Linked DNA regions of Megalodesulfovibrio gigas DSM 1382 = ATCC 19364. The protein of the gene in region 1 binds, or shares a complex with, the protein of each later gene. Links are inferred from orthologs where the notes say so. Each region holds a gene or a part of one and is shown on either strand. Other genes may lie near its edges. The genes, in order: uvrA and mfd.

The links.
Region 2: the proteins of uvrA (region 1) and mfd are in contact, whole or in part, in a crystal structure (PDB 4DFC), measured with the Escherichia coli proteins. The link is inferred for Megalodesulfovibrio gigas DSM 1382 = ATCC 19364 from one-to-one orthologs.

The regions. Positions count from the first base shown.
Region 1 is NC_022444.1:2,265,822-2,272,634, forward strand. The notes cover bases 2,076-5,456. They hold uvrA (excinuclease ABC subunit UvrA), read right to left. Parts: upstream 5,108-5,456; coding sequence 2,276-5,107; downstream 2,076-2,275. Other genes in these bases: DGI_RS09945 (hybrid sensor histidine kinase/response regulator), read right to left, coding at 2,076-2,262; DGI_RS09955 (DUF554 domain-containing protein), read right to left, coding at 5,194-5,456. Outside these bases: shikimate kinase AroL, read right to left, coding at 1-298; more of DGI_RS09945, read right to left, coding at 310-2,075; more of DGI_RS09955, read right to left, coding at 5,457-5,880; DGI_RS09965 (outer membrane homotrimeric porin), read left to right, coding at 6,307-6,813. UniProt on the Escherichia coli protein: The UvrABC repair system catalyzes the recognition and processing of DNA lesions. UvrA is an ATPase and a DNA-binding protein. A damage recognition complex composed of 2 UvrA and 2 UvrB subunits scans DNA for abnormalities.
Region 2 is NC_022444.1:1,786,010-1,793,550, forward strand. Bases 1,460-5,568 are described here. They hold mfd (transcription-repair coupling factor), read left to right. Parts: upstream 1,460-1,828; coding sequence 1,829-5,368; downstream 5,369-5,568. Other genes in these bases: DGI_RS07785 (chemotaxis protein CheW), read left to right, coding at 1,460-1,649; DGI_RS07795 (hypothetical protein), read left to right, coding at 5,498-5,568. In the rest of the region: DGI_RS07775 (DUF309 domain-containing protein), read right to left, coding at 317-718; DGI_RS07780 (hypothetical protein), read right to left, coding at 691-927; more of DGI_RS07785, read left to right, coding at 1,173-1,459; more of DGI_RS07795, read left to right, coding at 5,569-6,613; DGI_RS07800 (SurA N-terminal domain-containing protein), read left to right, coding at 6,681-7,541. UniProt on the Escherichia coli protein: Couples transcription and DNA repair by recognizing RNA polymerase (RNAP) stalled at DNA lesions. Mediates ATP-dependent release of RNAP and its truncated transcript from the DNA, and recruitment of nucleotide excision repair machinery to the damaged site.

The DNA.
Region 1 (6,813 bases):
CCAGGCCGGCCTCGCGCATGGCCTGCCGGTTTTCGGGACGCAGCACCATGCCCCCGCCCGTGGCCACCAGCAGGGGCGCTGCAGCCGCAGGCATGGCGCAGGCCTCTGCCAGGGCGGCGGATTCCAGATCACGGAAGGCTTCCCAGCCCCGGGCGGCCACCAGCTCGGCAATGCTCATGCCGGCGTGCTGCTGCGTCAGGGTGTCCGTATCCAGCCAGTCGCCGTCCAGGGCGGCGGCGAGGCTGCGGGCCAGGGTGGTCTTGCCGCTGGCGCGAGGGCCGACAAGAAAAATGCGCATGGTCGATTCCTTCACAATGTTTCGTGCGGGGCAAGCCGGGCCAGGGGGATGACAAAGCTGAACACGCTGCCGCGGCCTTCCTCGCTGCTCATCCACAACTGGCCGCCCATGAGTTCCACCAGGGAACGGGCCAGGGCCAGCCCCAGGCCCAGCCCGCCCTTTTTCCGGGAAAAGCCGCTGTCCAACTGGGTGAAGGCCTGAAAAATACCGGCCTGTTTGTCCTTGGGGATGCCGATGCCCGTGTCGCGTACGGCGAAGAGCAGCCGCAGGGGCGGGGAGGTCGGCGTGTCGCACTTTGCCGAAGGCGGGGCGGCAAGGGGGCTCGCCTCCGTCACCAGCACTTCCACGGATCCTTGTTCGGTGAACTTCACGGCATTGCCCACCAGATGGAACAGCACATGGCGCAGGCGCGGGCCGTCCCCCACCAGAAGAGCCGGCAGGTCTTCGGGAATGGTGCAGGCGAGGTGCAGGCCCTTGGTCTTGGCCTCGGGCCGGAAGGGTTCCACGGCCGAGGCCACCACCTGCTGCAGGTTGAAGGGGTCGCAGGCCGGCTGCAGCTGGCGGGCATCCATGCGGGCGAGATCCAGAATATCGTTGAGGATGGCCAGCAGGGACCGGGCCTGGCGCTCGATGGTCTCCACGTAGTCCGCCTGTTCGCCGGTGCACTCGCCCAGGCGCAGCAGCTCGGCCAGACCGATGATGGCGTTCAGGGGGGTGCGGATCTCGTGGGTCATGGTGGCCAGGAATTCGCTTTTGGCCCGGCTGGCGGCGTCGGCGGCGTCCCGGGCGCGGGTGAGCTCGTCTTCCATGTGCTTGCGGGCGGTGATGTCCTGATGCGTGCCCACCACGCGCAGGGGCCGGCCGTCCCGCCATTCCACCACCTTGCCGCGGGACAGGAGCCAGCGCCAGGAGCCGTCCCGGGCGCGCATGCGCAGTTCTTCCTGGTGGCTGGTGATTTCTCCTTGCCGATACTGCTGCATGTAGCGCCGGCCCTTGTCCACGTCCTCGGGATGCAGGAGCGCCGCCCAGCCGTCCACGGATTGTTCGATTTCCGGCTGGGTGTAGCCCAGCATGGCCGCCCAGCGCGGGGAATGGTACTCGCGGCCGGTTTCCAGATAGTGTTCCCAGAGGCCGTCGCTGCTGGCGTCAAAGGCTTCGGCCAGTCGTCGGTTGGCAAGGCGCAACTCGTCCTCGATGGCGATGCGCTGGCGAATCTCTTCCTCCAGCAGGGCATTGGCCTGGAGCAGATCCCGGGTGCGTTCCGCCACCATGCGCTCCAGATCCACCTTGCGCAGGGCCAGGGCGGCGCGGGAGGCTTCCAACTGCTGCAGATTGGCCGTCAGGTCCTGATTGGCCAGGGCCAGGCGGCGGGCGAGCTGGTCGCCTTCCAGCATGTGCGCCCCGGCGTGCAGCAGGATGGAGAGGATGGCCAGGGCGGAATCCTGCAGCTGGGCGCGTTCCACGGTCAGCACGGCCACGAACATGCCCTGGAAGGACGTGGGGGTGCGCAGGGAGTGCAGCAGCACGACCTCGGCGGGGTCGGCGCCATGCAGGATCTCCGGCGTGTTGCGGGAAAGGGCCCAGGCGAAAACGCCGTCTTCAATGAGCCGGTCCACTTCCGCTTCCAGCCGGTACGCCCAGTCCAGCGGCTGCGTCAGGGCGCGTTGGAAGTCTTGCGTGGCCGGGTCCACCATCCAGAGGCCCACGGCCTTGCACGGGATGAGCAGGCAGGCGCGGGAGGCCACCTCCTGCTGGATGGCCAGCCTGTCCTCTTCGGCCCCGCCGGAGCCGGTGAAGTTCACCAGGGAGGCGGCCAGGCTCAGGGCATCCAGGGCCTGATGCTTTTCCTCCAGCAGAAAACGATTCTGCGCTTCCAGGAAGGCCAGCCGGGCGCGCAGGGCCTGGGGCGTCTGGTCGGCGTGGTCCTGGTTGTCCTGGTTGTCCTGGTGGTCCTGGTGGTCCATGTCGGGCCTGACCTCAGCCTGCGGGCGGGAGTTCCCGGTCTGCCGGCACGGTATGGGTGAGAAACGCGCCGGTGACGGAATTCGGATCGGCGATGATCTGTTCCGGCGTGCCCTGGCTGACGATGCGCCCCCCGGATTCGCCGCCGCCGGGGCCGAGATCCAGCACCCAATCCGCCGCCAGGATGACGTCGATGTTGTGTTCGATGACCACCACGCTGGCCCCCTTGTCCACCAGACTGTGCAGCACCTTGATGAGCTTGCCCACCTCATGCATGTGCAGGCCCGTGGTGGGTTCGTCAAGGATGTATAAGGTCTTTGGCAGACTTCGTTTGCCCAGCTCACGGCTGATCTTGATGCGCTGGGCCTCCCCGCCAGACAGGGTGGTGGCCGGCTGGCCCAGGCGCATGTATTCCAGGCCCACTTCCTCCAGCACGGCCAGGCGGCGTTTCAGGGCGGGATAATTCTGGAAAAAGAGGCGCGCTTCGCGCACGCTCATGTCCAGCACGTCGGCGATGTTTTTGCCCTTGTAGTGCACGTCCAGGGTTTCGCGGTTGTAGCGCCGGCCCTTGCACACTTCGCAGGTGACGTACACATCGGGCAGAAAGTGCATCTCCACGGTGATGGTGCCATCGCCCTGGCATTTTTCGCAGCGGCCGCCGCGCACGTTGAAGCTGAAGCGGCCCGGCTGATAGCCGCGCTTTTTGGCGTCCGGCGTCTGGGCAAAGATGGTGCGAATCTCGTCGAAGATTTTGGTGTAGGTGGCCGGATTGGACCGCGGCGTGCGGCCGATGGGGGTCTGGTCGATGGCCACGATGCGCTCCACGGCCTCTGCGCCTTCCAGCCCGTCGATGAGTCCGGGCTGTTCCACCTTGAGCCCCTGCGAAAGCGCCAGATGCTTGTACAGCGAGTCCACCACCAGCGAGCTTTTGCCGGAACCGGATACCCCGGTGACGCAGACCAGGCTGGCCAGGGGAATGCGGCAGTCCACGCCCTGCAGGTTGTTGGTGCGGGCGTTTCTGACCACCAGACTGCCGTTGGCCGGACGGCGGGCGCTGGGCCGGGGAATCTGCAGATCGCCGCGCAGGTACTTGGCCGTGAGGGAGGATTGGCTCTGCATCAGGCCGCCGTTCCCATGCACGGGGCCGGCGTGGACAATCTCCCCGCCCTGCATGCCTGAGCCCGGCCCGAGTTCGATCACGTGATCCGCCGCCAGGATGGTGGCTTCGTCGTGTTCCACCACCAGCACGGTGTTGCCACGGGTCTGCAGGCTGCGCAGGGTGTTCAGCAGGCGGACGTTGTCCCGCGGATGCAGGCCGATGGAAGGCTCGTCCAGCACGTACGTCACGCCCACCAGACCGGATCCGAGCTGCCCGGCCAGGCGGATGCGCTGGGCCTCCCCGCCGGACAGGGTGGACATGTTGCGCGCCAGGGCGATGTACTCCAGGCCCACATTGGCCAGAAAGCCCAGGCGGTGCGTCAGTTCCTTCATCAAGGGCTCGGCGATGCGCGCCGTATGCCCGGGGAACACCCGTCCTTCCAGCCATTCCAGGGCCCGGACAATGGACAGGGAACAGAACTGGAAGATGTTCAGGTCATCCACCCGCACGGCCAGGGCCTCGGGCTTGAGGCGCGCCCCCTGGCAGCTGGGGCAGGGCATGGACTGCCGGAAGCGGGAGAGCTCGTCCCGCCAGATGCTGCCGAAATCCATGCCGCCTTCCAGGATACTGACCACGCCCTGCCAGTCCTGGGCTTCGTCGCCGTTGAAGAGCGCGCTCCAGGCTTCCTCGTTGTATTGGTCAAAGGGCGTGGTGAGGGTGAAGCCGTGGGCCTTGCCCAGCCGGGCCAGGGCGTCTTCGTACCTGGCGAACACCCGCGGGCTCTTCCAGGGCAGGAGGCCGCCCCCAGCCAGGGACAGGCCCCGGTTGGGAGCCAGAAGCCGCGGTTCGAAATATTCCACGCTGCCGATGCCCGAGCAGGTGGGACAGGCGCCCTGGGGGGAGTTGAAGGAAAAAAGCTGGGGGGAGGGGGCCGGGATGGCGATGCGGCAGTCCGGGCAGGCCGAATCCGTGGCCAGGACGCGGTCCGCCACGCTGCCTTCGGCATCGGGCAGGTGCAGAATCACCCGGCCCTTGCCCATGTCCAGGGCCAGTTCCACGGAATCCGCCAGCCGGCCGCGCAGCTCGGCGTTGTTGTCCGGCCGGCTCACCAGCCGGTCCACCACCAGATCCAGGCTGTGCTTCTTGTTCTTTTCCACGGCCGGGATCTCGTCCAACGACAGGATCTTTCCGTCCAGCCGCACGCGGGCAAAGCCCTGGGACTTGAGCTTCTTGAGCTTGTCCTGCTGGGTGCCCTTCTGGTGTTCGACGAGGGGAGCCAGGATCATGAACCGTGTGCCCTCGGGCAGGGCCAGGAACTCATCCACGATCTGATCCGTGCTCTGGGCCTGGATGGGCCGGCCGCATTTGGGGCAGTGGGGCACGCCTAAGCGGGCATAGAACACCCGGAGAAAGTCGTACATTTCCGTGGTGGTGGCCACGGTGGAGCGCGGGTTGCGGCTGGCGCTCTGCTGCTCCAGGGAGATGGCCGGGGAGAGGCCCTCGATCTTGTCCACGTCGGGCTTGTCCATCTGGGGCAGGAACTGCCGGGCATAGGCCGAGAGGCTCTCCACATAGCGGCGCTGGCCTTCGGCGTAGACGATGTCAAAGGCCAGGGTGGACTTGCCCGAGCCCGAGGGGCCGCAGATGACCACCAGCTCGTCGCGCGGGATGTCCAGCGTGAGGTTCTTCAGGTTGTGCTGCCGCGCCCCTTCTATCCGGATGACGCGCTGACCGCGCCCGCTCGCCATGCTCACCGTGATGCTCCTGCCGTCAGACTGACTCGCTGCGGACTTGATTAACAGATCAGCCCCCCAAAGGAAACTGCCGTCGCAGGTCAGGGAAACAGCCGCGCCAGCAGGACAACCATGGGTAATGCCGGCAGCAGATTCGTCAAGGCGATGTGTTTGATGTCCAGGAGTTTGATGGAAATCCCCAGGATGAGCACCCCGCCCGTGGCCGTGAGGGCGGCCATGGAGGGCTCGTCGAACACGCCTTGCAGGGTGGTGGCGAATACGGTGAGGCCCAATTGATACACGCCCACCGCCACACTGGAGAAGAGCACGCCCACGCCGTATGTGGAGGCCAGGGCCACGGAGGCGAAGCCGTCCAGCACAGCCTTGGCGAAGAGGATGCTGTGATCGCCGCGCAGGCCTTCGTCAAAGCTGCCCAGGATGGCCATGGGCCCCACGCAGTAAATGACGCTGGCCGTGACCATGCCATCCACAAAGGTGGACGTCTTTGATTTCACTGTTTTTTTGAGGCGAACGGCCGCGCCCTCAAAGCGTTGCTCCAGCCGGAGCCATTCTCCCAGAATGGCCCCCAACAGCACGGCGAAGATGATGTGCAAGGGGTTTTGCATGGCAAGGCTCATCTTCACGCCCAGGGCCAAGGTGCACAGCCCCAGCCCCTGGAAGACGATGATGCGGTAGCGGTCCTGCAGTCTGCCGTGCAGCAGCAGTCCCAGGCCGCCACCCGCCAGGATGGTGGCCACATTGAACATGGTTCCGAGAGGAAGATGCATGGTGGTGGTGCGGGCAGAAGGGTGGAGAAGGGCAGTCAGCGCTTTGCCAATACTGAAAATGGCCCGCAAAGGAAAGAAAAAATCTGCGCTGCAGAACTCCCGTCTTGACGCACCGGGGCTGATGGGGTAGTAGGCCAAATTTCCGCCGGGGTGGTGAAACTGGTAGACGCACCGGACTCAAAATCCGGCACCCGCAAGGGTATGCGAGTTCGATTCTCGCCCCCGGCACCACAAGACCAAGCCCTTACGCTCGCTGCGTGAGGGCTTTTTTCTGTGCTGGAGCGATGTTCTCCAAGTCTGCTGGCCTGCGCACTGGATTGCCTAGCGAATCGGTTTGGGATATCCACCCAAAAGTCAAACACTTCCGTAGTGGTATCAGGAAGGGAAGGGGGAAACATCTTGCAACCATCAAGGTGGGGGGGATTCATGGAGCGTATTTGCGCGGTTGCGTTGGCAATCCTGTGCGGGTTGGCCATCTCGACCTCGGCCCATGCCGTGGACGTCAAGGTCAAAGGGAATTTCCTGTTCAACTGGTCGTATATCGATCTGGGTAGCCTGGGCTCCCGGGACTGGTCCGATGAAGATCACTTCTCCGCCAAGCAACGCACGCGTCTGCAAGTGGACTTCGTGGCCAGCGAAAACCTCAAAGGCATCGTGCTGCTTGAGATTGGCGACACCCGATGGGGCGACGCCAAGGCCGACGGCCGCGGTGCTGGCGGGGCCCTGGGCGCGGACGGCGTGAACCTGGAGACCAAGCGCGCGTTCATCCAGGTCACCATCCCGGATACGGAACTGCTGCTTTCCATGGGCATTCTGGGGATGGCCGGCCCCGGACCCATCGCCGGTTCGCCTTTGTTTGATGACGACGTGGCCGGCATATTGGCGCAATACACCGTCTCGGACATGCTCACCGTGGGCGCGGTCTGGGCAAGG
Region 2 (7,541 bases), 480 kb from region 1 along the record:
ATGGCCTGGTTGCGCATGCGGGGCTCGCAGCAGCCCGATATGGGGTTGAAAGTTAACGGGAAGTATCCTCCGTTGCAGTGAAGGCGTTCTCCTGGAAATCTCTGCGGATCGCCCGGGAGAGTTCGCCGGGGGGCGGCGGGACCGTCCCACCGTTGAGCACACGCTAGCGCGTTGCCGCGAGGTTGTAAAGCGGGTCAACCATGAAAAATACTTCATGAAATCAACAGAGGGGGCTTGATTGACGCAACAGGGCGCAGCCGCGGATGTTTTTTGCGAAGGTTGTGTGACAAAATCTTCGCATGCACAGCGGCTGGCGTCAGAGTCGGGGGCGCAGGGTGTCGGGCAGGGCGGGCAGGGGCAGCGCCGGCGGGACAGCCTGCACGAACTCCAGCACGGCCGCCGCCTGGATCCGGCAGGCCGCCACGTCCAGCCCCTGGCACTGGGGGGCAAACGGGCGCAGGTATGCCGGGCCCTTGTGCAGCAAAGAGACGGCACCGGCCCGGTTGTTGCGGTCCACATGATACAGCCCCCCCGCCACCTGGATGAGGCCCTTGAAAAAATCCCGCGTCGGGTTGCGATCAGCCAGCCAGAGGGGTTCCAGCAGGTAATGGCAATCCCAGTAGGCCCGGGCGTTGAAGGCCGCCACGGCCTGCAGCAGCACGGGATCGGGGGGACGCCGGCAAAAAGGCGTCAGGCTGTGGGAGGCTGCGGGGCGCACAGGCTGCGCTGGCAGGAACGCAATTGCAGCTCCTGCAGGATGATGCGCTCGTATTCGAGGGATTCCTCGACCTCAACGGTATATTCCTCGTCCAAAAAACGCTCCAGATATTGGGTTTCTTCCCAGAAATCCAGGAGTTCATCGTCGCCGAGCGTTTTGAGCTGATCGGCCAGGGGATATTCCCCGGCCAGCAGAAAGAATCGCGCCATGAAAAGCCTCGCGGAAGGATCGTCCGGGACCGGTGGCCCGGGCTGGCTTCTTCTGTACGCCATGCCGGGGTGGAAGACAACCGCCCTGCAGCCGTGCCGGTTGCCTTTCGAAAAGGATGCCCGTATAACGTGTTGCACCGGAAGCTTGACTCGTGAGGGCGGCAGATTCGGCCAGGCAGACTTGGCATGACCGCTTCCCGGCGGCTGGGACGCGGGCAACACGATTTTCATCGAAGGGGCAATGCATGGAAGAGCTACACAAGCGCCAGGACGCCGAGCTGCTCCAGCTCGTCACGTTCAGCATCGGGGACGAAGAATTCGGCGTGGATATCCTTAAGGTGCAGGAAATCATCCGCACCATGGAAATCACCAAGGTGCCGCGCGCGCCCGAGTTTGTGGAAGGCGTGATCAACCTGCGCGGCAAGGTGATTCCCATCCTGGACCTGCGCCGGCGTTTTGGCCTGGCCTCCCGCGAGCACGACAAGCACACCCGCATCATTGTTATTGAAATCAATAATATGATTGTCGGGTTCGTGGTGGATTCCGTCTCCGAGGTGTTGCGCATTCCGGCCAGCACCGTGGAACCGCCGCCGCCGGTGGTGGCCGGGCTGGAGTCCGAATATATCAGTGGCGTGGGCAAGCTGGAAGATCGCCTGCTCATCCTGCTGGATTTGGACCGCCTGCTCTCCCGCGAGGAAAAGTCTGCCCTGAACCGAATTTAGGCCTGCGCGGGATTGACTGTCCCCATTCTGGGCGCATTCCTGGCGTCTGCGTTCCATTGACCGGGACGGCCTGCTGCGGTAGGCCGTCCCGGAATACAACCGTGCATCGCGCCTCCGGACGGCATGTGGTTCTCGCCGTCGCGGAGGTCTTTTGCGTCCCTTTTTCCTGAAGTGCAGCCATGACATCGCCGTACGATATCCCCGCCACTGCCATTGACCGCCTGGTGCGCGCGCTTTCCGGCAAGGGGCGCACCGAGGCCGCCTTGTACAAGACTGGGCCGGGCACCCGGGCCCTGCTGGCTCATGAACTGCTGCTGGCTGGCGCCCGGCCGGTGCTGGTGGTGCGCGGTGCGGCCGAGCTGCACGAGATGCTGGGGGTGCTGCAGCTCTTCCAGAGCCAGGAGGAGTTCCAGCGCCAGAAGGCCCGCTGGGTGGTGCTGCCGCCGTTTCTGCTGGGCGGCGGTCGGGAGCAGGCCGCCCAACGCACCCTGCGCAAGGACGCCTGGGCCCGGCGCATTGCCGCCTTGTGGGCCCTGCAGACCCACGAGGGCCGAGTGGGGGTGATCTGTACGGTGGACAACTTCCTGCCCTGGTGGCCGCCGCGCAATTTTCTGGACACCAATCATCTGGTCATCAAATCCGGGGAAGAATTGCCCTCGGATCTGATCATCGAGCAGGCCATTACCTGGGGCTACGAGCGGTCCACGCTGGTCTCGCGGCCAGGGGAGCTTTCCCGCCGCGGCGACATCCTGGACATCTTCACCCCCGGGCACGAGCATGCCCTGCGCCTGGAGTTTTTCGGGGACACGGTGGAGGAGATGCGGCTGTTCGATCCCGTCACCCAACGGTCGCATGCCATGCTCAAGGAGGCGGTGCTGCTGCCCGTGCGGCCGCTGGCGGTGACGGCCCAGGCCCGGCAGGAGGCGCTGGCGCGCTTCAAGGCGCTGCGCACGACCAAACGCATTGATCCGGAAGAGGAAAAGGCCCTGCGCCTGGCATTGGAAGAGGGTGGCGCCGGCCTTACCCCCGGGGTGTTCTACGAAACGCCGGCCGTGTTCGAGGACTGGCTCCCCGGGGACCGCACCTGCCTGCAGGCCTCGCCGGAGCTGTTTGCCGCCGTGCTGGAAGAGCAGGCCTGGGCCTGGGAAAAACGCGCCGAAGAGGGCGCCATGTCCGTGCTGCTGGCCAGACGCCGCGCCCTGCACCTGCGCTCCACGGAACAGGCCCTCAAAGGGCTGCAGGCCGGACGCACCCTGCTGTTTCAGTCCCTGGTCATGGGGCTGGAGCGAGAGGGGGACGAAGCGCCCGAGCACAGCATCGACAGCTTTGAGCAGCTCATGCGGCTGGACCGCGAGGAACAGCCCCAGGATGAAGACACCCAGCGGCTGGAGGAGCAACGCCTGCGGGACAGGCCCTGGCAGGCCTTGGTGGAGCGGCTCAAAATCTGGAGCCGCAGCCGGCGGCAGACCCTGCTGTGTTTCTCCTCGGAGCAGGGGCGCAAGAAATTTCTGGCCCTGGCCGCGCAGGACGGCATCATCCCGGCAACGTCGTATGCCACCACGGCCCAGGGGCTCTTTGCCCTGCTGTCGCCCTTTGCCAAGGGGGCGGATCTGCAGTGGAACGGCATGCGCATCCTGGGGGAGGACGTGTTGCAGCCGCGCGGCGCCGTGCGGCCTGCCGTCTCCCGCAAGGAATTCATCGGCCTCAGGCAGTACGAGGAGCTGACCCCCGGCGACCTGCTGGTGCATCGCGACTACGGCCTGGGTCGCTTCCAGGGGCTGGTGCGGCTGGATCTGGGCGGCGTGGGCAACGATTTTCTGCTCATGCATTACGCCGGAGACGACAAGCTCTATCTCCCCGTGGACCGGCTGGGGCTGGTGCAGCGCTTTAAGGGGCCGGAAGAGATCGAACCTGCTCTGGACAAGCTGGGCGGCATCGGCTGGGCCCGCACCCGGGAGAAGGCCCGCAAGGCCGTGGAGCAGATCGCCGGGGAGCTGGTGGAGATGTATGCCTGGCGCAAGGTGGCCAAGGGCTTTACCTACGGCCCGGAAAACGAGCTGTTCCGCGAGTTCGAGGCGTCCTTCGGCTTCGAGGAGACGCCGGACCAGGCCCAGGCCATCCAGGACGTGCTGGACGACATGGCCCGCCCCGAGCCCATGGATCGCCTGGTCTGCGGGGACGTGGGCTTCGGCAAGACCGAGGTGGCCATGCGCGCCGCCGTGCGCGCGGCCCTGGAGAGCCGGCAGACGGCCATCCTGTGTCCCACCACGGTGCTGGCCGAGCAGCACTTTCAGAATTTCAAGGCCCGGCTCAAGGATCTGCCCATCACCGTGGCCATGCTCTCGCGCTTTGTCACGGCCCGGCAGCAGCGGGCCATCCTGGAGCAGGTCAAACGCGGGCAGGTGGATATCCTCATCGGCACGCACCGGCTGCTGTCCCGGGACATTCAGATTCCGAATCTCTCCCTGCTGGTGCTGGACGAAGAGCAGCGCTTTGGCGTCAAGCACAAGGAGCGGCTCAAGGAATTCAAGAAGAACGTGGACGCCCTCACCCTCACGGCCACGCCCATTCCGCGCACGCTGCAACTGTCCCTCTCGGGCATCCGGAGCCTCTCGATTATCGAAACCCCGCCCCGGGAGCGCAAAGCCGTGGAAAGCGCCCTCATCGAGCGCGAGCCCAAGCTGCTCAAGCGTATTCTGGAACAGGAACTCGCCCGCGAGGGGCAGGTGTTCTGGGTGTACAACCGGGTCCAGGGCCTGGAGCAGGTGGTGGATTTCGTCAAACAGCTGGTGCCTGGGGCGCGGGTGGCCATGGCCCACGGGCAGATGGCCGAAAAGCAGCTCGAAGAGACCATGCACGCCTTCTGGCACGGCGAGCTGGACATCCTGGTGTGCACCTCCATCGTGGAATCCGGGCTGGACTTTCCCCGCGCCAACACTATGGTGGTGGATCAGGCCCAGCTCTTCGGCCTGGGGCAGCTGTATCAGTTGCGGGGCCGGGTGGGGCGATCCGACCGGCAGGCGTATACGTACTTCGTCACACCATCCATTGACCAACTGGCGGAAAAGACCCGCAAACGGCTGCAGATCATCATGGACATGGACTACCTCGGCGCGGGGTTCCAGGTGGCCATGGAGGACTTGCGGCTGCGCGGTGCGGGCAACATCCTTGGGGAGAGCCAGTCCGGGCACATTGCCAAGGTGGGGCTGGATCTGTTCCTGGAAATGCTGGAGATGGAAGTCTCCCGTCTCAGAGGCACGGCGCGGGAAGAAGTGGTGGAGCCGGAACTGCAGATCGGCTTTGCGGCGCACATTCCAGAGCATTACATGCCGGACTCCCGCGAGCGGCTTAAATATTACAAAGGGTTCACTTCCATTCATTCCCCCGAGGTGCGACAGGAACTGCAAGCCGAGGTGCGCGACCGGTTCGGCCCCCTGCCCGAGGAGCTCAGCAATTTTCTGGCCGTGCTGGACTTCAAGCGCCAACTGGCGCAGCTGGGCGTGCACAAGGCCGATCTGTTCCCCGGCAAGGTCAAACTTTCCTGGGGTGAAAGCTCCAGGGCCTTGGACCCGGCACGGCTTGTGGCCTGGGTTGCCGGGCAGGCAGGCCGGGCGCGGCTCATGCCGCCCTCCACACTGGAGTTGCGCCTTGATGAAAACGTGGATATGGTCCAGCGTCTGCAACAGGTTGGCGACGCCATCTTCTCCCTCAAGGCCTGAATTCGGATGCAGCTTTTGTTTCGTACCATCGCACCCCTTCGCGTTGCCGCGTCTTTTTTGAGGCAACGCCCCCCCCGATTCGTCCTGCCGGCGATGCTTGCCGGCATCTTGTGCCTTGCCGCCTGCAGCATGGAGCCCGTGCAGGAAGGCGTGGTGGCCACCGTCAATGGCGACCCCGTCACCCTCAAGGAACTGGAATCCGCCTACGATCTTATCCAGCTCGGCTGGGGCGGCCAGCCGGCAGTCACCATCGGCGTCCTGCGGGATCAATATGGCATGGTGCTTTCGCAGTTGCTGGTGCAGACCTTCATCAGCCAGGAGCTGGCCCGGCGCGATCTGAGCGTGACCCAGGACGAATTGAACAAGGCCGAGGCCATGGTCCGCATGGATTACCCCCCCGGCGAGTTCGAACGCATGCTGCTGGAAGAATATATCGACCTTGCCGTGTGGCGCCGGCTGCTCAAGGGCAACCTGGCCACGGAAAAATTCATCCGCAAAGTGCTGCGGCCCCAGGTGCAGCTAGACCCGGCCGAGGTGGTGGCCTATTACAAGGCCAACCAGGACAAGTTCGTGCAGGCGGCCCAGGTGCGCGTGGTGCACGTGACTGGCCCCGGGCGCACCATGGTGCGCGATGCCGCCCTGGCGTATGTGGCCAATCCGCAGCCGGCGGCAGTGCAGACGGCGTTCCCCAAGGTCTTTTTGCAGGAAATGACCATGCAGGAGAATCGGCTGCCCAAGATCTGGGTGGAGGATCTCGCGGCCGCGGTCCTGCTCACGCCCACGGTGGTGCGGGCCAATCAGGCAGGCTTCGAAAGCCTCATCCTCCTGGAGCGCATCCCCGCCCAAAAGCTGGATGCCGGCCTGGGCTCCCCCATTGCGGAAAAGATTCTGCTGGAAGCCCGGCTGGAGGAGGCCTTTCAGGACTGGCTGGCCACCTCCCTGAGCCAGGCCAGCATCCAGGTGAGCGCCCACCTGCTGGCCAAGGCCCGCGAGAAGGAGCGCCTGGAAGAACAGGCCCGCGCCCAGCAGGAGCACGAGGCCGACGACAATGCCTCCCTGAGCCCGGAAGTAATCCAGGAACAGGGGCTGCCCATGGGCGAAGAGGAATGGGAGCTGGACGAAAACGCCTCCCTGGACTTTGAAGGGCCGGAAGTGGAGCTGGAGGCCTCGCCCTCGGACCAACCCTCCGGTGACGACACCACGCCTGGCAACGCCGAGAACAATGGCGCTGCCCGAAATAATTGACCGCAGCTGCTTGCAGGCGCCACCCGCGCCGCAAGAGGGCCGCATGATCGAGGAAAAGGAGCCGCTCGTGGCATACCGCATCGCGCAATGGATGGTTCTCATACTCATGCTGGCCAACTCCGCCGCCGCGCAGCAGGTGGTGGACAGGATCGTGGCTGTGGTCAACGGAGAAATGATCACCCTGGGCGAAATCAATGCCGGCGTGGCCCAGCTGCAGGACAAGCTTCCCGTGCAGCCCACGCCCCAGGCCCAGGAGGCCATGTTGCAGCAGGTGCGCGAATCCCTGCTGCAGGCGCGCATCAACGATATCCTCATCCGGCATGAAGTCGAGCGGCTCAAGCTCAATGTGGACCCGGCGGACATCGAAAGCCGCATCCGCGCCTTTCGCGAAGAGCACGAATTGACGGAAGAGGAATTTCGCTCCCAGCTGGCCTTGATGGGCAAGACGCGAGCGCAGTTCATGGAGGAGACCAAGCGGGATATCCTCAAAACCCAACTCATCAATTACATGGTGCACCGCAAGGTGGTGGTCACGGATCAGGAGGTGGACGAGTTCCTCGCCTCCGGCGGCAGTCCCAAACCGCGGACCATGCCCTCGGCATCCCCTTCGCCTGCGGCGGCAGTGAATACTTCCCGGGTGCACCTCGCGGTCCTCATGGTCAATGACGAACCTACGGCCAACCGCATTTACAAGGATGTGACCGGCGGCAAACTCTCCTTCGCCGCCGCGGCCAAACAGTTTTCCGTGGGGCCTGCTGCCGAAGACGGCGGCGACATGGGCGAACTGGCCCTGGTGGATCTTGGGGCGTCCCTGCGCAAGGCCCTGGAGGGTCTGCGGCCGGGCGACATCTCCAAACCGTTCCGCCTGGAAGCCTCCTTTGCCCTGGTGCACCTGCTGGAGCAAGGCACCGGCCCTGCACGGAGCCCC